Regions from separate parts of the Thauera sp. 63 genome, predicted to be linked through region 3. Evidence: predicted binding sites of a transcription regulator. Region 3 holds the regulator's gene; each other region holds the start of a gene.
What was found. Region 3 encodes HrcA, which represses chaperone genes, less so after heat shock. Its sites were predicted from a motif close to TNTTAGCACTCNNNGNCNNNGAGTGCTAANA; they were not measured.
Positions count from the first base shown of each region.

Region 1: the regulator HrcA is predicted to act here: its motif matches at 2,924-2,954, upstream of rpoH (RNA polymerase sigma factor RpoH).
Region 2: the regulator HrcA is predicted to act here: its motif matches at 5,561-5,591, upstream of groES (co-chaperone GroES).

Region 1 covers NZ_AMXC01000040.1:8,413-16,036, forward strand. Annotated here, with positions in the region: gene C664_RS18180 (COX15/CtaA family protein) at 1-335, shown strand, start outside; gene cyoE (heme o synthase) at 332-1,228, shown strand; gene C664_RS18190 (SCO family protein) at 1,327-1,944, shown strand; gene rpoH (RNA polymerase sigma factor RpoH) at 2,046-2,897, opposite strand; gene C664_RS18200 (porin) at 3,265-4,293, shown strand; gene C664_RS18205 (symmetrical bis(5'-nucleosyl)-tetraphosphatase) at 4,517-5,314, shown strand; gene C664_RS18210 (lysophospholipid acyltransferase family protein) at 5,405-6,148, opposite strand; gene C664_RS18215 (GNAT family N-acetyltransferase) at 6,256-7,017, opposite strand; gene C664_RS18220 (HIT family protein) at 7,130-7,546, shown strand.
Region 2 covers NZ_AMXC01000019.1:40,469-48,092, reverse strand. Annotated here, with positions in the region: gene C664_RS14570 (SLC13 family permease) at 1-1,250, opposite strand, end outside; gene C664_RS14565 (YMGG-like glycine zipper-containing protein) at 1,411-1,740, opposite strand; gene C664_RS14560 (Lon protease family protein) at 1,813-4,245, opposite strand; gene C664_RS14555 (glycoside hydrolase family 2 TIM barrel-domain containing protein) at 4,315-5,532, opposite strand; gene groES (co-chaperone GroES) at 5,705-5,995, shown strand; gene groL (chaperonin GroEL) at 6,048-7,624, shown strand, end outside.
Region 3 covers NZ_AMXC01000002.1:116,305-123,928, forward strand. Annotated here, with positions in the region: gene C664_RS02700 (TRZ/ATZ family hydrolase) at 1-588, opposite strand, end outside; gene C664_RS02705 (serine/threonine-protein kinase) at 776-2,140, shown strand; gene hemH (ferrochelatase) at 2,142-3,239, opposite strand; gene hrcA (heat-inducible transcriptional repressor HrcA) at 3,293-4,321, opposite strand; gene C664_RS02720 (NAD kinase) at 4,448-5,332, shown strand; gene recN (DNA repair protein RecN) at 5,380-7,038, shown strand; gene fur (ferric iron uptake transcriptional regulator) at 7,070-7,507, opposite strand.

The DNA.
Region 1 (7,624 bases), on a different contig from region 3:
CCGCCATCCACTGGTCGCACCGCATCGGTGCGCTGGTCGCGGGGGGCGCGCTGTTGCTGCTCGGCGGCGCGTTGTGCCGGCGGCGCGCCACCCTCGATGTCGGCGTCGCGCTGCTTGCGGCCTTGGCGTTGCAGGTCGGGCTGGGTGTCGCCAACGTGCTGCTGTCGCTGCCCCTGCCGCTGGCCGCGGCGCACAACGCCGGCGCAGCCCTGCTGGTGTTTGTGATGGTGTGGGTCAATTTCCGGCTGGGGGCGCCGCGCGCACAGCCATCCGTCGCGCCGCAGCGTCGGCCGACTCCGCCGCTGACGATGGCGATCGAGGAGGGGAGATCATGAAAATCGCCGCTTTGGATGCCGCCCGCACCAGCCGTCTGCGCGCCTTCTACGTGCTGACCAAGCCGCGGGTGAATACCTTGATCGTGTTCTGCGCGGTGATCGGCATGTTCCTCGCCGTGCCCGAAGGCTTGCCTGACGCCATGACGGTGTTCGCCGCGACGGTCGGCATCGCCTGCGTCGCCGGTGCGGCGGCAGCGATGAATTGCCTGATCGAACAGCAGATCGATGCCCGCATGACGCGCACCCGGGTCCGGCCGCTGCCGCGCGGCGAGCTGTCGCCGCCCGAGGTGCTGCTGTTCGCCGGCGTGCTCGGCGGCTCTGGCCTGACGCTGCTGCACCAGATGGTCAATCCGCTGACGATGTGGCTGACGCTCGCTACCTTCGTCGGCTACGCGGTCGTCTATACCGTGCTGCTGAAACCGCGCACGCCACAGAATATCGTGATTGGTGGCGCCTCCGGCGCCATGCCCCCTGTGCTGGGCTGGGCCGCGGTGTCGGGCGAGGTCAGCGCCGACGCGCTGCTGCTGTTCCTCATCATCTTCGCCTGGACGCCGCCGCACTTCTGGGCGCTGGCCCTGTACCGGACCGCCGATTATGCGCGCGCCGGGTTGCCGATGCTGCCGGTCACGCACGGCGCCGAATTCACCCGCCTGTCGGTGCTGCTGTACACGCTGATCCTGTTCGGCGTCACGCTGCTGCCCTTCGCCACGCGCATGAGCGGCGCGCTCTATCTGGGCGTGGCGGTGGCGCTCGGCTTGCAGTTCATCCGCTATGCCTGGCGGCTGTACCGCGACTACAGCGATGCGCTGGCACGACGCACCTTCCGCTTTTCCATTGCCTATCTGTTCGGGCTGTTCGGGGCGCTGCTGGTCGACCACTACCTGCCGTGGTGACCGGCGGGTGACTGCGGCGCCTTGACGCAGGCGGTGTTTGCGCGCGTCGCAAGCGTCTATCATCGGGCGTTGATTCAACCGGCAGCATGAGGTGCCCGATGTCGTTCCGCTTCTCCCGCATGTCCTGTCTTTCCCGCCTTGCCCGTGCCGCGGCAATGGCACTCGCAGTCGCCACGCTCGCAGCCTGCACCCCGCCCGAGCCAATCTTCCGCAGCACCGACATCACCGGCGCCGAGTACGGCAAGACGCTGCAGCTCACCGACCACCACGGCCAGGCTCGCACGCTCGCGGACTTCAAGGGCAAGGTGGTGACGATCTTCTTCGGTTACACCCAGTGCCCGGACGTCTGCCCCACCGCGCTGGCGGGCATGAGCGAAGTCATGCGGCAGCTTGGCCCGGATGGCGACAAGGTCCAGGTGATCTTCATCACCGTCGATCCCGAGCGCGATACGCCCGCGTTGCTGGCCGAGTACGTGCCGGTGTTCGACAAGCGCTTCCTCGGCCTGTACGGCACACCCGACAAGATCGCCGAGGTGGCCAAGGATTTCCGCGTCTTCTACCGCAAGAGCGGCGACCTGACCGGGCACTACACCATCGACCACTCGGCTGGCACCTACGTGTTCGACCCGCAGGGCCGGTTGCGCCTGTACGTGAAACATGCCGAGGAACCCGCAGTCATCGCGGCGGACATCAAGGCGCTGCTGGCAGGGAAGTGACGCAGGCCGGTCGTGACAAGGGCCGCATGAACACGGCGGCCGCGTAATCGTAAAACGGCAACCTACCGGTTGCCGTTTCCGCTTGGTGCGAGACCGTCGGGTCAGGCGACCGCCGCCAGCATCCCGCGCATCTTCTGCATGGCCTTGGCCTCGATCTGGCGGATGCGCTCGGCCGACACGCCGTATTCGGCGGCCAGTTCGTGCAGCGTGGCGCTGTCGCCTTCGCTCAACCAGCGGCGCTGGACGATGGCGCGGCTGCGGTCGTCCAGGCTGGCCAGCGCGTTGCGCAGGCCGCTGTCCTGCAGGTGGGCGAGCTGCGTCTGCTCCAGCACTTCCGAAGGTTCGGCATGCGGGTCGGGCAGGTAGGCGATGGGCGCGAAGCGCTCGTCGTCGTCGTCGTTGCCGCCCTCGAGCGGAATGTCGCGACCGCCGAGGCGGGTTTCCATCTCGACGACTTCTTCCGGCTTCACGCCCAGTTGGGCGGCGATCGACTTCACTTCGAGCGGGTTCAGCGTCGTGCTGTCCTGCTTCATGCCCCGCAGGTTGAAGAACAGCTTGCGCTGCGCCTTGGTGGTCGCGATCTTCACCAGCCGCCAGTTCTTCAGGATGTACTCGTGGATCTCGGCCTTGATCCAGTGGATCGCGAACGAAACCAGACGCACACCCCGCGTCGGGTCGAAGCGCTTCACGGCCTTCATCAGGCCGATGTTGCCTTCCTGGATCAGGTCGGCATGCGGCAGGCCGTAGCCCAGATAGCCACGAGCGACCGCAACCACCACGCGCAGATGCGACATGACCAGCTGGCGGGCGGCATCGACATCGCCGTCATCGCGCAGCCGCGTCGCCAGTTCCACCTCCTGCTGCTCGCTCAGCATCGGCATGCGATTCACGCTCTGGATGTACTGATCCAGGCTGCCGGCGGCGGGAACGGGGAACGTCAGGGCTTGAGACATAGGCTTGTGTCCTCCTTGCGCTCAGATATTAGCACTCGGGGCATTAGAGTGCTAAGCCGGGCTCGAGTTCCGTCTTTGATCCACGGCGCTCCCTCCCGATCGTACGTGGGTTCGGGTATGCGGGTATCCCATTGTCAGGGGTACGACCCCGCCCGACGGTGCCGGCTGCGATTCCCGCAGGCAGGTGCCATTGGCGTTGTCATCTGTTGCACGACTGCAACAACAATCCTCCGAATGTGGTGTTTTAGCGCTGCCGGGCTTGCAAGGGGCGCGGCGGGTTTGCAGAATCGCTCCAACTTCTCGCCAGAGAGGTGAGTAGGGCCGAGGCACATGCCAAGGTCTCAACTTCATATTTGAGGAGAAACACATGCAGAAGAAACTGATCGCGCTGGCTGTTGCCGCCGCTGCTGCCGCTCCGGCCTTCGCTCAGTCGAACGTGACCGTCTACGGTCGTATCGATATGGGTTACACCTACTCCGGTTCGCACTCGGGCGACGCTGAGAGCCGTAACGGTATCGACAGTGGTCAGCTGCAGCCCAGCTTCATCGGCTTCAAGGGCACCGAAGATCTGGGCAATGGCCTGAAGGTCGGTTTCGACTTCCAGACCCGCCTGAACATCGACACGAACGAAGAACTGGACTTCGCCGGCAGCAACTCCCGCCGTGATGCCTTCCTGTTCCTGAGCGGTGGTTTCGGTACCGTCGCTGCTGGTCGCCTGACCACCCCGCAGAACGCCTTCCTGGGTAGCCTGGACCCCTTCCTGGATTCGGCCATCACCGGTTTCAGCACCAACTACACCCAAGGCGCTGCGCTGCTCGCTGGCACCAACATCACCCGTCTGGACAACACCGTCGCTTACATCTCGCCGAGCTTCTCGGGCCTGAAAGTGACCGCGGCTTACACCGCCAGCGCGCTGAACAACGAGCAGGCTGACGATGATCTGGATGCAAACATCTGGGCAATCTCGCCGGTGTACAGCAACGGTCCTCTGACTGTTGGCGCCAACTACCACCGGGTCAAGCTTGATGCCGCCGATGCCACCGAAAAGGTTTGGGATCTGGGTGCTGCATATGACTTCGGTATGGTCAAGCTGAGCGCAGCTTACGGCCAAGATAAGCTGGAAGTCGGTAGCGACGACGCCAAGGTCAAGCAGTGGTTCGTTGCTGCCACCGTTCCGGTTTCGGCTGCTGGCAATGTGCTGCTGGCCTATGGTCAGCAAGAGATCGACGATGTGGATAACTCCAACAACGATCGCTTCTCGATTGGTTACCACCACAGCCTGTCGAAGCGCACCACGGTGTACGCTCAGTACGGCGACTACGACATCGAAGAGAACTCGCTGGCTGGCGAAGGCTACGAGAGCAAGTTCGGTCTCGGCGTGCGTCACACCTTCTAATCTGTCTTCCGGACAGGTTTGAAGATCAAAACGGGAGCTTCGGCTCCCGTTTTGTTTTTTTACTGAGTTCTCGATCGCTGGCGCTCACGGACCGTGCAGCATCCGCCTAGCGTGTCTTGATGCCGGCAACTCAGATGAAACCCGAGCGCAGCAATACGCCGGTAAGATTCAGCTCTCTTTCCAGTTCCCGGTGCGGGTCTTTGCACCCCTCCCGTTCCCCAGCATGCCAAGCTACGCCATTGGCGACATCCAGGGCTGTTACGCACCACTCGACCGTATGCTCGAGCGCATCGCCTTCGACCCGACTCAGGACTGCCTCTGGGTGGTCGGCGATCTCGTCAATCGGGGGCCGGAATCGCTGCGCGTGCTGCGGTTGCTGCGCGACATGGGGCCGGCGGCGAATGTCGTGCTGGGCAACCATGATCTCTATCTGTTGATGGTCGCGGCGGGCTATGCGCGGCGCGATAGCGACGACACCCTTTACCAGGTGCTGGAGGCGCCGGATCGCGACGAGTTGCTGGACTGGCTGGCGTGCCGGCCGCTGGTGCAGGTCCAGGGCGAGCATGTGCTGGTGCACGCGGGCTTGCTGCCCGGCTGGACGGTGACGAAGGCGAAGGCGCTCTCCGACGAGGTGGCGGCGGCGCTGACCGGGCCGAAGGCCAAGACCTTTCTGCTGCAGCTGGCTGGCAACCGGCCGGAGCGCTGGGACGAGCGACTCAAGGGCTGGGACCGGCTGCGGGTGATCGTCAACGCCTGCACCCGGATGCGTTTCTGCACGCCCGATGGGCGCATGGCGCTGCGCGCGAAAGGGGCGCCCGAGCAGGCGCCGCCGGGTACGCTGCCGTGGTTCCGCGTGCCGGACCGGATGAATCGCACGCACACGATCGTGTGCGGCCATTGGTCGGCGCTGGGTTTCTATCGCGAGCCGGGGCTGATCGCGCTCGATTCAGGTTGCGTGTGGGGCGGCAAGCTCACTGCGGTGCGGATCGAGGACGGCGAGGTGTTCCAGGTGCCGGGCTGAGCGCCTGTAAGGCGCCGCCCGTCATGGCGCGTGCGTATTCAGGGTGCGTATTCAGGGTGCGTGCGCATTCAGGGTGCGTATGCCTCGCCTTCAGACGCGTTCGCCGTCATCCGTACAGCCGATGTCCTGCATGATGGCCATTCGCGCCTGTTGGGCCAGGCGGCGGCGGTCGATGCCGTCGCTGGTCTCGATGGGCGCGGAAACCGTGACCCGCGCGACGAGCCCCCGCGTCGCGATGATGTTGGCCAGACACTGGCCCAGGCTCAGCGCGCCATCGTAGGCGGGCGCTCGGCTGTAGCTTTCGTCCATGTTTCGATAGCTCAGCGCCAGCGGCTGCACGGCGTGGCCGCAGGCCACCGCGGGCTGCAGCAGTGCGGCATGAAAGTGCAGCACGTGGCGGCCGTCCGTGGTGGTGCCCTCGGGGAAGATCGCCACATTGCGGCCGGCATCGAGCAGCGCCGCGATCTCCGCATTGATGATGCGCGCATGCCCGCGGCTGCCGCGGCGCAGGAAGATGGTGTCATTACGCGCAGCCAGCCAGCCGATGAGCGGCCAGTCGCGCACCTCGGCCTTGCTGACAAAGGCCGAAGGTGAAGCGGCGTTGATGACGAAGATGTCCACCCACGAGATGTGGTTGGCGACCAGCATTGCGCCCGGTGCGATCTGCATGCCCTGCAGTTGCAGGCGCAGGCCGAGGATGCCGAGCACGCGTTGCGACCAGCGCTGGCGCAGTGTCAGTTGCGTTGTCTTCGCACAGAAGGGATAGAGCAGCACCAGCGTTGCCGCGCCCTGCAGCAGGTGCAGGGCGAGTCGCAGGTAGCGCCAGCCACGCAACAGGCGTGGTGTGGATCGTCCCACCTCCGGCCTGCTTGTCGCTTGGGTGGCCGACAGTGGCTGCGCTGATGTCGCCAGTACTGCGGTCTCCGGTCCGTTCATCAAGGCTAGCGTCCCATGAAATGTCGCGCGTAGCGGTCGTCGACCTTGGTCATCGGCATCAGGATGGGCAGGTCGGCGGTGTTGAAATCGGGGTCCCACGCGGGTTCGCCGCAGATCCAGGCGCCGGCGCGCAGATAACCCTTGATCAGCGGCGGCGGTTCGGCGGCTAGGTCGCTGCGAAGCGCGCTCATCGGCAGCGGGCAGCGCGGGAACACGTGATACTCGGTCGGTGCGAGGTGCTTGTCGCGCAGCCGATTATACAGACTGGCTGCGGCGTGGCCGCCGTCGGCCATGCTGACCGAGGCGCAGCCGACCAGATAGTCGTAGCCGTTCTCCTGCATGTAGCGTGCGAGGCCGCCCCACAGCAGTGCGATCACTGCGCCGCTGCGGTAGTCGGCATCGATGCAGGAGCGCCCGATCTCGACCAGCCGCGGGCGGAGGTGCTGGAGGCGGGTGAGGTCGAATTCGTTCTCCGAGTAGTATCCGCCGACCCTGCGCGCCGCGGACGGAGACAGGATGCGGTAGGTGCCGACGATGCGGCCAGCGTCCTCGTCGCGCACGATCAGGTGTTCGCAGAAGGGGTCGTAGATGTCGCGGTCGACACCTGGCGTGCGGGTCGGCAGGCGTGCGCCCATCTCGTCGGCGAATACGCGATAGCGCAGTTTCTGGGCTTCGAGGATCTCGGTTTCGCAGGTGGCGAGGCCGACGTGGAGGTTGCGGCCCTTGCGGGCGGCGGTGTCCTGGCGGGGCTGGCGGTTCTCGAGCATGGCTGTTGTCCGTCCTGTTGGAATTGGGGCCATTCTCGAAAGCCTGCGTTGCGATGCGGTGACGCGATGGTTACGATGCGATGACTGAAACGCAGACAGACGAGGAGAGGGGATGGACAACTGCGTGTTCTGCCGCATCGTGAAGGGCGAACTGCCGGCATCGAAGGTGTATGAGGATGAGCACACGCTCGCGATCATGGACATCCAGTCGGTGAATCCCGGCCACATGCTGGTGATGGTGAAACCGCATCGCGACAACATCTACGCGCTCGACGACACGCTGGCTGGCGCGGCGCTGCGCACGGCGGCGCGAATGGCGCGGACGGTGAAGAAAGTGACCGGCTGCGAGGGCGTGACGCTTTTGCAGGCGAACGAACCCGCAGGCGCGCAGACGGTGTTCCACTTCCATATCCACGTGCTGCCGCGATGGACGGACGACGGCATGGCGCTGGCGTGGCCGGTGAAGAACCCGTCGCGCGAGGCCCTGCAGGAGATGGCTGAGCGCCTGCGCGCAGGACTCGTGGACTGACATGGCTTCCGGCAGGCGAGCGGCCTCGGTCGCGTCGCCAATCCTGCCGCGAACGTGACCGTCTGCCGGACAGGGCAG
Region 2 (7,624 bases), on a different contig from region 3:
ATCACGCCCACGATGGTGCCGAGCGCGACGGGCGCCTTGTGGCGCCGGCTGGTGAGCTGGCGCCCCTCGGTGATCGCGAACAGGTCGCCGTTGTCGCAGAAGCGCTTGATCTGCGCCGGCGTGCCCTCGACCAGCAGCACGTCGCCGCCCAGCAACTGGAAGTCGTCGCCGATCTGCGAGAAGGACGCGTCCCGCCGATGTACCGCGATCAGGTGAATGCCGTAGCGTGCGAGCAGGTCGAGGTCGCAGATCGGCCGCTGGATGTAGCGCGAGGTCTGGCCGACGATCGCCTCCACCATGACGACGTCGCGCCGCCGGAGGGTCTCGAGTTCGTGCGGGTCGGTGCCGGGCTGGGCCTGCAGGCCGACGAGGTCGGTGCTGCGCAGTTCCATCATTGCCTTGCTGCGGCTGCGCACGACGATGCGGTCGCCGACCTCGATCCGGGTCGCGGGATCGGGCGAGTGAAGCTCGGTTTCGCCGCGCACCAGGTTCAGCACCTGGATGGTGCCATTGCTCAGGCGGGCCTCGCGCAGCGACTTGCCGGGCAGGTGCGAGCCTTCGGGCACGAACAGCTCGGTCATGAACCAGCGGTCGCCGCTGCCGGTGAACTGCTGGGTCAGCGTCTCGCGCACCGGCAGCAGGCGCGGCGCGAAGATGAGCATGAAGGCACTGCTGACCAAGGCCATCAACATGGCCGGCAGGCTGATCTCGAACATCGTGAACGGCGTGAGGCCCTGGGCGCGGGCAACGCCGTCGACGAGGATGTTGGTCGAGGTGCCGACCAGGGTCACCAGGCCGCCCATGATCGTGGCGTAGGAGAGCGGGATCAGCAGGCGCGAGGGCGCAAGGCCGTTGCGGCTGGCGACGGCGATGACGGCCGGGATCATCACCATCACGACCGGCGTGTTGTTGATGAAGGGCGAGACGAGCAGGCTGGTGGCGATCAGTGCAAACAACAGCTTGCGTTCGCTGCCGCCCGCGGCCGCGGACAGCCATTCGCCCAGGGTGTCTACGCAGCCGGTGCGCGACAGTGCGCCGCTGATGATGAACAGGCAGGCAATGGTGATGGGGGCGCTGTTGCCGAATACGCCCACGACGTCACGGGCGCTGAGCACACCGCCTGCCAGCAACACGGCGACGGCCGCCATCGCCGCAACGTCGGGCTTGAGCCATTCGCGCACGAAGGTGACGAACAGCACGACGAGGACGAGGCCGACGAAAGGCGCGGCGAGGGTTTCCGGCAGGAGCATGGTGGCGGTAAGGCACGACAGAGCGCCGAAGCTTACCGCCAGGCTTATGACTGTTTTAGATTAAAAAGTGGATTGCTTATTCATTCGAGTGCAATGCGCCACCCGTTTCGGCTGACTCGGCAAATGAGCGCGACGACGGCGAATCGACGCGGAAAGGGGCTCAGCAGTGCCCTTTCTTGGCCTGTCCCGGCGGGCAGAAGTGGCCGCGATTCGGAGCGTGGCGGCGGTCCTCGTAATAACGGCGCTCTTCGTGTCGCACTGGCTCGCGTACGCGGCGCTCTTCATTGTCGTAGCCGACCGCAGCACCCACGCCGCCGCCTACGGCACCGCCAATGATGGCGCCTTCGCGTCCGCCAATCGCCTCGCCGATCACGGCGCCGGCGCCACCACCGATCGCGCCGCCGAGCGCGGTCGAACCGCCGGCCTGGGCCGTGCCGGCGATCAGGAGCGAGAAAAGGGCTGGCAGCAGGGGCTTGAGGCGGGTGAGCATGGCGATTCCAATCAGGTTGTGATGATGCGTGGATGTTACTGGGCGCGTGACCGGGCTGTCGATTGCCCGGTGTCAGGAAATGTTGCGTTTGTCACTGCGGCGGCCTGCGAGCGATGCGTTGAATTCGCGTCGCAACTGCGCAAGCTTCTTCAGGCCCCCGGCCACGCGGCCATTGACCGAATCCTCGGGTTCCATCCGGCCGTTCGCGTCCGGCGCGCCAGCGGGCAGGCCAGTCAGGCGTTCCAGCGCCTCATCCACGTCGGTCACGGCCCAGATCCGGAAGCGGCCGTCGCGCACGGCGACGACGACGTCCTCTCGCAGCATCCGGTGGCACACGTTGGCGTGCGGAATCAGCACGCCCTGCTCGCCGGTCAGGCCGCGCGCCGCGCACAGGTCGAAGAAGCCTTCGATCTTCTCGTTGATGCCGCCCACCGGTTGCACGATACCGAACTGGTTGATTGATCCGGTGACGGCGATCGACTGACGGACCGGCACGCCGGCCAGTGCCGACAGCAGTGCGGCGAGTTCGGCCAGCGAGGCGCTGTCGCCCTCGATGCCGCCGTAGGATTGCTCGAACACCAGGCTCGCCTTGAGCGACAGCGGCAGGGTCATGCCGAAACGCGAGGCGACGAAGGACGACAGGATCAACACGCCCTTGGCGTGGATCGGGCCGCCAAGCTTGACCTCGCGCTCGATGTCGATCACTTCGCCTTCGCCCACGCGCACCGTGGCCGTGATGCGCACCGGATGGGCGAAGCTGTCTTCGCCCAGCGGTATCACCGCCAGGCCATTGACCTGGCCGACGTGCTCGCCGTCGGTGTCGACCAGCAGTTGGCCGCGCTGGATCTCCTGCTGGTAGTGCAGGCGGATGCGCTCGTGGCGCTGGCGGTGTGCGGTGAGGGCGGCCTCCACGTGTTCGCGCTCGATCTGCGGGCTGCCCGCCGCGGTGGCGAAATGCGCCGCTTCGCGCAGGCGGTCGTCGAGGGCCTGGGTGCGCGCGCTCAGGCGCTCGGCGTCGCCCGCCTGGCGCGCGGCATCGTCGATCAGCCGCGCCACGGCGGCGGCCGACAGCGGGGGCAGGGCCTCGTGCCGGGCGCGGCCGGCGATCAGGCGCGCATAGGCTGCGGTGTTCTCCTGCGTGCGCACGATCTCGCTTTCCATGTCGGCATTGATGCGGAACAGTGGCGCGAACTCCGGATCGTACTGGGTGAGCAGGTAGTAGATCAGGCGCTCGCCGATCAGGATGACCTTCAGGTCCAGCGGCAGCGGTTCGGGCTCCAGTTGCACCGAGCCGGTGACGCCGATCAGCTCGGACAGGGACTCGATGCGCAGCCGCCCCGACTTCAGCGCGCGCTTCAGGCCTTCCCAGGCGAAGGGCTGGGACAGCAGCTTGACGGCGTCCACCACCAGGAAGCCGCCGTTGGCGCGGTGCAGGGCGCCGGCCCTGATCAGCGTGAAGTTGCTGACCAGCGTGCCCATGTGCACGAGGTGGTCGATGCGGCCGACGAGGTTCTGCAAGGTCGGATGGTCCTCGCACACGACCGGTCGCGTGCCGTCGGCGGGGTTCTCGACGAGCAGGTTCACCAGATAGCGCTGCACGGTGATCGTGCCGGAGTAGGTGACGGTGTCCGCATCCTCGTCGGCGTGCGGGGCGGCGTGGAGCGACTCGCCGCTGGCGATGATGTCCTGCAGGACCGCGTCGAGGTGGGCGCTGACCTCGGGGAGGTCGGCATAGGCGGGTTTGAGCTCCTCGATCATGTGCCGCACCGTCACGCCGAGCGCGTCGCGTCCGGCGTCGCGGATGCGGTTCTGCAGCTCCCGCCGCCAGCGCGGGAAGTCACCGCCCATCAGGCGATGCATGCGTTCGTGCAGCAGCTTGATGTTGTCGCCCAGTTCCTTCTGCCGCGCCTCGGGCAGTTTCTCGAACTCATCCTGCGACAGCGTGCTCTCGGCGTCCTTCATCGGAAGGAAAGCGAAGCCGTGCGGCGTGCGCAGCAGGGCAATGCCGAGTTTCTGCGCTTCGTCGCCGAGTGTGCGCAGGGCGGCCTCCTCGCGCTGCTTGGCGTCTTCCTGCAAGGCCTCGATGCGGTTGCGGTAGTCGTCGCTCTCGAACACCGCGCCGATCGCAGGCATCAGTTCTTCGACGAAGCGCTCCATGTCGCTGCGAAAGCCCGCGCCGCGCCCACAGGGCAGGCGCAGCAGTCGCGGCTGCGAGGCCTGGGCGAAGTTCCAGACATAGCACCAGTCCGCCGGCGGCGCGCCGCGATGGCGTTCGTTCTCCAGCAGACGGGCGACGATGTCGTGCCGCCCGCTGCCCGTGTCGCCGAGTACGAAGAGGTTGTAGCCGGGGCCTTCGATGTCCAGCCCGAGCCGGATCGCACCGATCGCGCGGGCATGGATGAAGCCGACGTCGGCGTCGTCGATCTCGGCGGTGGATGAGAAGCCGAGGGGAGAAGGGTCGCAAACGGTACGGAGGCGTTCCGGCGGCAGCGGGGCGACGTGCATCGGCAGGACCTTGCTGTTCTTCTTGCGCCATCATAGACCGCGCGGGGCGAGGCGGGATGCAACGCGTGTTCAGCGCACCAGGAAGGGCAGGTTGGCGGTAGCCGCCTTGCCGTGACGGTCGCGCACGGTGATGAACAGGCGGTAAGGGCCTGACCGTGCGGGAGCGATGAAGCGAACGCTGGCAGCATCCTCATGCAGCACGCGGACGTTGGCGGCATCAGGTGGCGTTTCGGCATCGCCACCCTTGCGCAGGTCGGTGGCTTCGGCGAGCACCTGCCATTCGGTGCGCAGGGGCGTGCCGTCGGAGGCGGCTGCGTCGATGCCGGCCGATACCTCCGCCCCCGGCGCGAAGACGTCGGCGGCGATGCCGATGCCGCGCACGACCGGCGCCGGCGTGCCGGGCTGCCCGCCCCAGGCGGTGGTCACCGCGTCGCTCATCGCCGTGGCACTGCCGTCGGCCAGCAGTAGTCCGTGCCAGGTGCCCGTCTGTTCCTGCTTCGCACCCCACAGGAAGGGGAATGCACCGCGAATCTGAGGGTGCGTCTTCAGGAAGGCCAGGGCGTCCACGAAGAAGCGCGCCTTCTCGGTGCTGGTCAGTTCGACTGGCGCGCCCCAGGGCTTGCGCCCGGCCTGCCACTGGCCGAGGGGGCCCAGTTCGGCGACCACCACCGGTTTCGTGATGCCGGCGGCGCGCAGCCGCTGCGGCAGGTCGAACACCGCGCCGGCATAGACATTGATGCCGAGCAGGTCCACGTTCGGGCAGCACCCGGCAAGGGCGCGGAAGGCGTCCATGCCGGTGTCGGCGACCACCATCATCGTCGGATGGGCCGGATCGACCCGCCGGACGAGGCCGGCGAGGCGGTCGACCTCGCGCCACAGCGGCATCGGGTCGGTCACGCCGGTCTCCACCTCGTTCCCAACGCCCCACGCGAGCAGGGCGGGGTGGTGACGATGGCGCGCGACGAAGTCGAGCACGGCCGCCTCCTGTCGCCTCACCGCGGCCGGGTCGTCGTAGCGGAAGCCGTGGCGCGGGTGTTCCAGCCACAAGCCCATCACCACCTTCATGCCGAGCCGCTGGGCTTCGTCGAGCACCCATGCGTCGGCCTGCCGATAGACGCGAACGACCTCGGCCCCCGCCGCCGCCAGGCGCGCCAGGCTGTCCCGATCGCCTTCGAACGCGGCGCCCTGCCACGGTGTGCCGCTGGCCGTTGCGCACGGGCTCAGCAGGGTTACGCCCAGTGACAGCAGCCCGAGCAGATGACCTGAAAACTTTTTAGTTCGAAGCACCCTTGAAATCCCCCCAACCCGTCCCTATTATTAGCACTCGTTGGCAGTGAGTGCTAACAAGCTTCGTGCGATAGCGATATCGCCGCGCAGAAGCAGACTGCGAATTTATCCGCGGGCCCGGCCCGCAACTCAATCAACCCAAACAGTTGAACCGTAGATAGGAGAGAACTCGATGAAGATTCGTCCCCTGCACGATCGCGTGATCGTCAAGCGTCTGGAAGCCGAACGCAAGACCGCCAGCGGCATCGTGATCCCGGACAGCGCCGGCGAGAAGCCCGATCAGGGCGAAGTGCTGGCCGTCGGCAACGGCAAGATCCTGGACGACGGCAAGGTGCGTCCGATGGCCGTCAAGGTGGGCGACAAGGTGCTGTTCGGCAAGTATGCCGGCCAGGCCGTCAAGGTCGAAGGCGAAGAGCTCCTCGTGATGCGCGAGGAAGACATCATGGGTGTGGTCGAGGCCTGAGCCTCCGCCAATCCCTGAAACGCTAACCGAAACATTTACGGAGTTCTGAAGAATGGCAGCTAAAGAAGTCAAGTTTGGTGATTCCGCCCGCGAACGCATGGTCGCCGGCATCAACATCCTCGCCAACGCAGTCAAGGTGACCCTGGGCCCGAAGGGCCGCAACGTGGTGCTGGAGCGCTCGTTCGGCGCCCCGACCGTGACCAAGGATGGTGTCTCCGTCGCCAAGGAAATCGAACTGAAGGACAAGTTCGAGAACATGGGCGCGCAGATGGTCAAGGAAGTCGCTTCCAAGACCTCGGACATCGCCGGTGACGGCACCACCACCGCCACCGTGCTGGCCCAGTCGATCGTGCGCGAAGGCATGAAGTTCGTCGCCGCCGGCATGAACCCGATGGACCTGAAGCGCGGCATCGACAAGGCCGTCATCGCCACCATCGACGAGCTGAAGAAGCTGTCGAAGCCCTGCTCGACCAACAAGGAAATCGCCCAGGTCGGCTCGATCTCGGCCAACTCCGACAGCGACATTGGCGACATCATCGCTAACGCGATGGACAAGGTCGGCAAGGAAGGCGTCATCACCGTCGAAGACGGCAAGTCGCTGCAGAACGAACTCGACGTCGTCGAAGGCATGCAGTTCGACCGCGGCTACCTGTCGCCCTACTTCATCAACAACCCGGACAAGCAGGTTGCGATCCTCGACAACCCCTTCGTCCTGCTGTTCGACAAGAAGATCTCGAACATCCGTGACCTGCTGCCGGTGCTGGAGCAAGTCGCCAAGGCCGGCCGTCCGCTGCTGATCATCGCCGAAGACGTCGAAGGCGAAGCCCTGGCCACCCTGGTGGTGAACAACATCCGCGGCATCCTGAAGACCTGCGCCGTCAAGGCCCCGGGCTTCGGCGACCGTCGCAAGGCCATGCTGGAAGACATCGCCATCCTGACCGGCGGCCAGGTCATCGCCGAGGAAGTCGGCCTGACGCTGGAGAAGGCCACCCTGGAAGATCTGGGCCAGGCCAAGCGCATCGAAGTCGGCAAGGAAAACACCATCATCATCGACGGTGCTGGCCAGGCCGAGCGCATCGAAGCCCGCGTCAAGCAGATCCGCGTGCAGATCGAGGAAGCGACCTCCGATTACGACCGCGAGAAGCTGCAGGAACGCGTGGCCAAGCTGGCCGGCGGCGTGGCCGTGATCAAGGTCGGTGCCGCGACCGAAGTCGAAATGAAGGAAAAGAAGGCCCGCGTCGAAGACGCCCTGCACGCCACCCGCGCTGCAGTGGAAGAGGGCATCGTCCCGGGCGGCGGTGTTGCGCTGCTGCGTGCCCGCGCCAACCTGGGCGGCCTGAAGGGCGACAACCACGACCAGGACGCCGGCATCAAGATCGTGCTGCGCGCCATGGAGCAGCCGCTGCGCGAGATCGTCGCCAACGCCGGTGACGAAGCCTCGGTGGTGGTCAACAAGGTCGTCGAGGGTTCGGGCAACTTCGGCTACAACGCTGCGACCGGCGAGTACGGCGACATGGTCGAGATGGGCGTGCTGGACCCGACCAAGGTCACCCGCACCGCGCTGCAGAACGCCGCGTCCGTCGCCGGCCTGATGCTCACCACCGACTGCATGGTCGGCGAGCTCGCCGA
Region 3 (7,624 bases):
CGTATAGGGCGCGTGAGGCGCCACGGAAAAGGACAGCAGGGGATGCTTGGCAAAGCGATCGCGTGTCTCCAGTCCCTTGCGCAGATAGTCGTCCGCATCGCTCGCCCACGGCGTGGGGAAGTCGAGCACCACGATGCCGACGACGGCCCGCATTCCCGCCTCGGCAAACGCTTCGGCCGCTGCGCCGGGATAGAAGTACATGTCGTTGCAGGTCGTGATGCCGCCTCGCAGCATTTCGGCTGCCGCGAGCAGGGTGCCGTCGCGCACGAAGGCGGCGGATACGTGCCGGCTCTCCGCCGGCCAGATCGCTTCCCGCAGCCAGCGCATGAGCGGCAGGTCGTCGGCGATCCCGCGCATGAGGTTCATTGCCGCGTGCGCATGGAGATTGACCAGCCCGGGTATCAGGACGTGTTGCGGTAGTTCGACCGTCTCGTCCGGCTGGAATCGAAGACGGGCTTCGTCCATGGGCAGGACGGCGATGATGCGGCCGTCGCGGATGGCGACCGCGTGGTCCTCGAGGGGCGCACCGGCCGGTTCGACGGTGATGGTCCAGCGCGGGTGAATCAGCAGGTCGATGGGTTCGCTCAAGCGCAGCTCCTGGGGCGGCGCAGCACGGCAGGCTGCGGGGGTGGTCGATTGTAGGCATGCCGCTGTGCGTGGAACAATCGAGACATGCCCGCGCCCGCTGGAACGCAGTGCCGGCGGGCGCGACTTCGTGCCACAATCAGGCGACTTCTAAGCAAAACGGCGGTGTCTGATCGCCGTCTCGATCGCAATGAGCGAAACCCCGGACAGGATCGGCAAGTACAGGATCGTGCGCGAGATCGGACGCGGTGCGACGGCGATCGTCTATCTGGCGGAGAGCCCCGACTATCCCGAGCCCGTTGCGCTCAAGCACGTCCGCTTCGACGACAAGATCAAGGACGAGGCGAAGTGGAACCGTCGCCTGCTGAAGCTGCTGAAGGCCGAGGAGGCGGTGTCGAGCCGCCTGAACCATCCGAACATCATCCGCATCTTCGACGCGTCGATCGAGACCACGCAGGCCTACGTGGTGATGGAGTATTTTCCCGGCGGCTCGCTCGAACGCTACTGCAGCTTCGAGAACCTGCTGCCGATCCATCGCACCATCGGCATCGTGTTCAAGTGCTGCATGGCGCTCGATCATGCCTATCGGCAGGGCATCGTGCACCGGGACATCAAGCCGGCGAACATCCTTGTCGATGATCAGGACAACGTGAAGATCACCGACTTCGGCCTGGCGATGAACATCAACAAGAAGGTGGACACCGATTCGACCTTCATCATGGGGGTCGGCTCGCCGGCCTACATGAGCCCGGAGCAGATCAAGGGCTATCCGCTCAACCAGAAGACCGACCTGTACTCGCTCGGCGTCCTGCTGTTCCACCTGTTGACCGGGCGCCTGCCGTTCCGCGCCAGCAACCCCGCGCAGCTGGTCTACAAGATCATCAACGCGGATCCGCCTTCCGTATCACAGCTCAACCCGGACGTGCCCGAGCAGATGGATGCGGTGATCCGCAAGGCGCTGGAGAAGGACCTTTATTCGCGTTATCGCAATGGTGCGGAGTTTGCGAAGGATCTCGCCGCGGTGCGCTACAAGATCCTGGACGACAGCTACGTGCCGCCCGACACCAGCCGCTTCGCGCGCTTGCGCAAGGTGGCTTTCTTCACCGAGTTCGAGGATGTCGAGCTGTGGGAAGTGCTGCGCATCTGCAGCTGGCGCAAGGTCGACAAGCACGTGACGCTGGTCCGGGAGGGCGACACGGATCAACGCTTCGGCATCGTGCTCGACGGCAGCGTGGAGCTGTCCGTCGATGGACGCAAGGTCATGGAACTGGGACATGGTGAAGTCTTCGGCGCCCAGGCCTGGCTCGATCACCTCGAGCACAAGCATTCGATGTCGGTGGTGTCGCTGACGCCACTGACCTACCTCGAGATCAATCCGTCGGCGCTCGCGCTGGCCAGCGAAGAAGTGCTCGAGCGCTTCCGGCGCCAGCTGACCACCGTGATCGTGCGTCGCATGGCTCAGCTGGCGAAACGGATGTCGGAAGACGGACCGCCAGCGGTGCGTGGAGAATTCACGTCAACGGGCGGTCTTGACCTGCAGTTGATCGACAACTGACTCAGCGCGTCGCACCCTTTTCCATGGCGCGACTGCGGGCTGCGGCCAGCGAAGCCTCGTCCGGGCGCCCGATTTCGAGCCAGTTTCCGAGGTGTGCGATGCTCAGGCGGGTCAGCGCATCGATCCACTCGTGGTTCTCGTTGAGGCAAGGGATGTAGTGGAATTCCTTGCCGCCGTGCTCGAGGAAGGCCTCGCGGCACTCCATGGCGATTTCCTCCAGCGTCTCCAGGCAGTCCGCGACGAAGCCGGGGCAGATCACGTCGACGCGCCCGACGCCTTGCGCAGCCAGCGCCTCGAGCGTGGGCTGGGTATAGGGCTTGAGCCATTCCGCCTTGCCAAAGCGCGACTGGAACGTGACCAGCGCGCGTTCGCGCGGCAGGCCGAGCGCCTCGGCGAGCAACCGGCCGGTCTTGTGGCACTCGCAGTGATAGGGGTCGCCGAGGTCGAGCGAGCGGCGCGGCACACCGTGAAAGCTCATGACCAGCCGATCCGGTTCGCCGTTCTTCATCCAGTGGTCACGCACGCTGCGGGCCAGGGCCTCGATGTAGCCGGGATCGTCGTGAAAGTTTCGCACGAAGCGCAGTTCCGGCTGGTTGCGCATGTGGCCCATGCAGCGCGAAACCTCGTCGACCACCGTCGCGGTGGTGCTCGCCGAGTATTGCGGATAGAGCGGCACGGCCAGAATGCGGCTGCAGCCGCGTGCGCGCATCGCCTGCAGGCGGTCGGCGATGGACGGCGAGCCGTAGCGCATCGCGAAATCGATGTCGAGATCCGGGTGACCGGCCTTGGTCAGGTAGCCGGCGAGCAACTTGGCCTGGCGCTCGGTGTGTACCTTCAGCGGCGAGCCCTCGTTCATCCACACGCTGGCGTACTTCTTGGCCGATGCGGCCGGGCGGGTGTTGAGGATGATGCCGTTCAGGATCGGCCACCACACGAGTCGGGGAATCTCGACGACGCGGGGGTCGGACAGGAACTGCTTGAGATAGGGCCGCAGCGCGGCAGCTGTCGGGGCTTCGGGCGTGCCGAGATTCACGAGGAGCACGCCGGTGCGTGCCGCGGTGCCGTGTTGGTAGGCGGGTTCGGGCCAGTAGCAAGCCATTGGGGTCCTTGAGCGGTGGTTCCAGTGCCGGTCGCGTCATGCGCGCCGGCAGGTCAGGCGTTTGCGGACAGGGCGTTCGACAAGAGCCGTGCGGTGATGTCGACGATGGGGATGACGCGGTCGTAGGCCATGCGCGTCGGGCCGATGACGCCGACCGAGCCCACGACCTGGCCGTCGACCTCGTACGGCGCGGTAACGACGCTGCAGCCATCAAGCGGAGCCAGGCCCGACTCGCCGCCGATGAAGATCTGCACGCCTTCGGCCCGGTTCGACAGCTCGAGCAATTGCATCAGTCCGGTGCGCTGTTCGAAGAGCTTGAACAGCTCGCGCAGGCGCGACATGTTCGAGGACAGGTCCTCGACGTCGAGCAGGTTGGTTTCACCCGAGATGACGTAGCTGGTGGCAGTCTCTTCGGCGGCTTCGCTGCCGGCATCCACCGTGGCGGTCATCAACTCGGTCATGTCACTGCGCAGCTGACGCAGTTCGTCGGCAAGCCGGCGACGGATCTCGTTGAAGGACAGCCCGGCGAAGTGTTCGTTGAGGTAGCTCGCCGCGCCGCTCAGTTCGCCCGCATTGTAGGCGCGGCGCGTCAGCAGGATGCGGTTCTGCACGTCACCCGCCGTGGTGACGATGATCAGCAGGATGCGGTTTTCGGACAGGCTTATGAACTCGAACTGGCGGATGCGCACGGCGTCCTTGCGCGGCGCCACGACCACGCCGGCGAACTGCGTGAGGTTCGACAGCAGGTGAGAGGCCGAGTTGATCAGGCGCTGAGGCTGGTCGGGCTGGAGCTGCCCTTTCAGCTCGCGGACGCGGGCGGTCTCGAGCGGCTGTACGGTCAGCAGGGCATCGACAAAGAAGCGATAGCCCAAAGGCGTCGGGATGCGCCCTGCCGACGTATGCGGGCTGGCGATCAGACCCATCTCCTCGAGGTCGCTCATCACGTTGCGCACCGTGGCTGGCGACAGCTCCAGTCCGGAAAAGCGTGACAGGGCGCGCGAACCAACCGGCTGGCCGTCCACGATGTAGCGTTCGATCAGGGTCTTCAGCAGGATCTGGGAGCGGGCGTCGAGCGAATTCATGGCTGACAGGGAATATAGCCCGGATTCTATGAGAGTGGGGCGCGGGTGGCCAGTAGGGCAGCGCTCGTGCAAGCGCCGCCTGCAGCGGCGCCAAGGGGCTGTCCGGTTATGGTTTAATCCGCCTCCATGAATGCCAAATTCAGGAACCTTGCCCTCGTCGGCAAATACCAGAGTCCGGACGTCGCCGAGTCGGTGATGGCGATCGCCCGCTTCCTGCGCGAAAGCGGGCTGATGGTGTGGATCGAGCAGGGAACGGCGAGTTCCATCGGCGGCGCGGGAGATTTTCCCGTCGCGAGCTACGAGCACATTGGTGGCGAGGCCGACCTTGCCGTGGTCATCGGCGGCGACGGCACGATGCTGCATACCGCACGCCGACTCGTCGAATACGGCGTGCCTCTGGCGGGTGTCAACCTCGGACGCCTCGGCTTCCTGACCGACATTGCGCTCAACGACGCACAGCGGGGACTCGGGGAGATCATCGCCGGACGCTACACGGAAGAGTCCCGATTCATGCTCGATGCCGAGGTGCTGCGCGGTGGCACACGGGCCTTTCACACGCTGGCGCTCAACGACGTCGTGGTCAACAAGGGCGATCTCGGGCGGATGATCGAGTTCGATCTGTCGATCGATGGCGAATACGTCTACACGCAGCGGTCGGACGGCATGATCGTCTCGACGCCGACCGGCTCCACCGCGTATGCGATGTCCGCCAACGGGCCGATCCTTCATCCCAGCGTGGGGGGCATCGCGCTGGTGCCCTTGTGTCCGCACGCGCTGACGGCGCGGCCGATCACGCTGCCCGACCATTGCCGTATCGACATCGAACTGCTGCCGCCGCAGGACGCGCGCGTGCACTTCGATGGCCAGGCGCGCTTCGATCTGCGCGCCGGTGACGTCGTGCGCATGACGCGCTCGGCGCAGTCGCTGCGGCTGCTGCATCCGGAAAGCTACAGCTACTTTGCGATGCTGCGCGAAAAGCTCCACTGGAGCGCCACGCCGCGCCACAACTGAACCCGTGCCGCGCCGGCGGTCCGTCCTCCCAATTCCGTTCGTCTGCCATGCTGAGAAGCCTCTCCATTCGCGATTTCGTCATCGTCGATCAACTCGAGCTCGACTTTGGTTCCGGCTTCGGCGCCCTGACCGGCGAGACCGGCGCAGGCAAGTCCATTCTGCTCGATGCGCTGGGACTGGCGTTGGGCGGGCGTGGCGAGGCCGGCATGGTGCGCGTGGGGCGGGAGCGCGCTGACGTGATCGCCGAGTTCGACCTGCCCGAAGGCGGTGGCCTGCGGGCGTGGCTGGGCGAGCAGGCGCTGCCGGTGGAGGAGGGCTGCGTGCTGCTGCGGCGGACCATCGACGTCAGCGGCCGCAGCCGCGCGTGGATCAACGGTGTCGTCGTGACGCTGGCGCAGCTGCGTGCGGCGGGGGAATGGCTGGCCGACATCCATGGCCAGCACGCGCATCACGCGCTGCTGCGCGCCGATGCGCAGCGCGTCCTGCTCGACGCCCAGGCCGGCGCCGAGGCGCTCGTCGCCGAGGTCGGAGCGCGCTATCGCGACTGGCAGCGCCTTGCCCGACTGCGACTGGAAGCCGAGAACGACTCCGCCAGTTCCGCGCGCGAGCGCGAACTGCTCGCCTGGCAGCTGCGGGAACTGGATGAACTCGCATTCGATGCGGATGAATGGGCCGAGATCAACGCCGAGCACGGGCGCCTGGCGCATGCCGCCAGCCTGATGGAAGGCGCCGACGAAACGCTCGATACGCTGGGCGAGGGCGAACTGGCCGTGTGCTCGGTGTTGCGCCACCTCGACGCGCGCATCGCGTCGCTGGCCGACATCGACCCGGCCCTGGGCGACGTGCGCGAACTGCTGGCCTCAGCGGCGATCCAGGCGGACGAGGCGCTCCATGCGCTGCGTCGCTATCGTGACCGGCTTGATCTCGATCCGCAGCGTCTCAACGAAATCGAGCGCCGCATCGCGGCGGTGACCGACATGGCGCGCAAGTACCGGGTCGGGGTGGATGTCCTGCCCGAACTGCGCGAGCAGTGGAAGGCGCGGCTCGAGACCCTCGAGGCGAGCGCGGATCCCGAACGGCTGGCGGCGGACGAGGCGCGCGCGCGCAGGGACTACGATGCGGCCGCCGAGCGTCTGTCGGCCGCGCGGCGGCCCGCGGCCGAGGTGCTGTCGCATGAGATCACCGAGGCGATGCAGACGCTGGCGATGGCGGGCGGGCGCTTCGAGGTTGCCCTTGAGCGCTGCGAGCCCGGCGCGTTTGGCGTGGAGAGTGTCGAGTTCCGCGTGGCGGCCAACCCGGGGCAGACCTTGCGCAGCCTGGCCAAGGTGGCGTCGGGCGGCGAATTGTCCCGGATCGGGCTGGCGATCCAGGTGATGACCAGCCGTGCCTCGGAGACGCCGACGCTGATCTTCGACGAGGTCGATGTCGGCATCGGCGGGCGGGTGGCCGAGATCGTCGGCAAGTTGCTTGCCCGTCTGGGCGAGGGCCGACAGGTCATGTGCGTGACACACCTGCCGCAGGTTGCCGCCTGCGCCGACTGGCAGTGGCGCATTGCAAAGCGCGAACAGGCAGGCGAGACGGTCAGCGAGGTCACGCCGCTCGATCGCGAGGGGCGCGTGGAAGAGATCGCGCGCATGCTGGGCGGCGTCAACATCACCAGCACCACGCGCGAGCACGCTGCCGAAATGCTCGGGCAGCGCGGTTAGGTCAGCGAGCCTGGCGGCTCCGGCTCAGTATTCAGCTTTCGGCAGGACGGTCCGGGCACTTCTCGCGGGTGCAGTCGGCATACAGGTACAGCGCATGCTCGCGCAACGAGAAGCCGCGTTCCTTGGCGATGGCATTCTGCCGGCGTTCGATCTCGGGGTCGTAGAACTCCTCGACCTTGCCGCACTGCATGCACACCAGGTGGTCGTGGTGACCGCCTTCATTGAGTTCGAACACAGCCTTGCCGGATTCGAAGTAGTGGCGCTCGAGCAGGCCCGCCTGTTCGAACTGCGTCAGCACTCGGTAAACGGTCGCCAAGCCGATGTCCATGCCCTCGTTCATCAGTGAGCGATAGACGTCTTCGGCGGTGAGGTGGCGTTGATCTGAACTCTGAAAAAGGTCGAGGATCTTCAGGCGCGGGTAGGTCGCCTTGAGGCCGATGCTTTTCAGGTTCTTGGAATTGTCGGTCATGGCGGCGGCTCGATGGGTGGGGGTTGGCGCATGTGCGTTGTGTGGGCGCGCGTGCGAGTCTGCACGCCCTGTAATGTCACCCTATGTTATATTTTTTGCCCTTTCCTGAGAACCGCG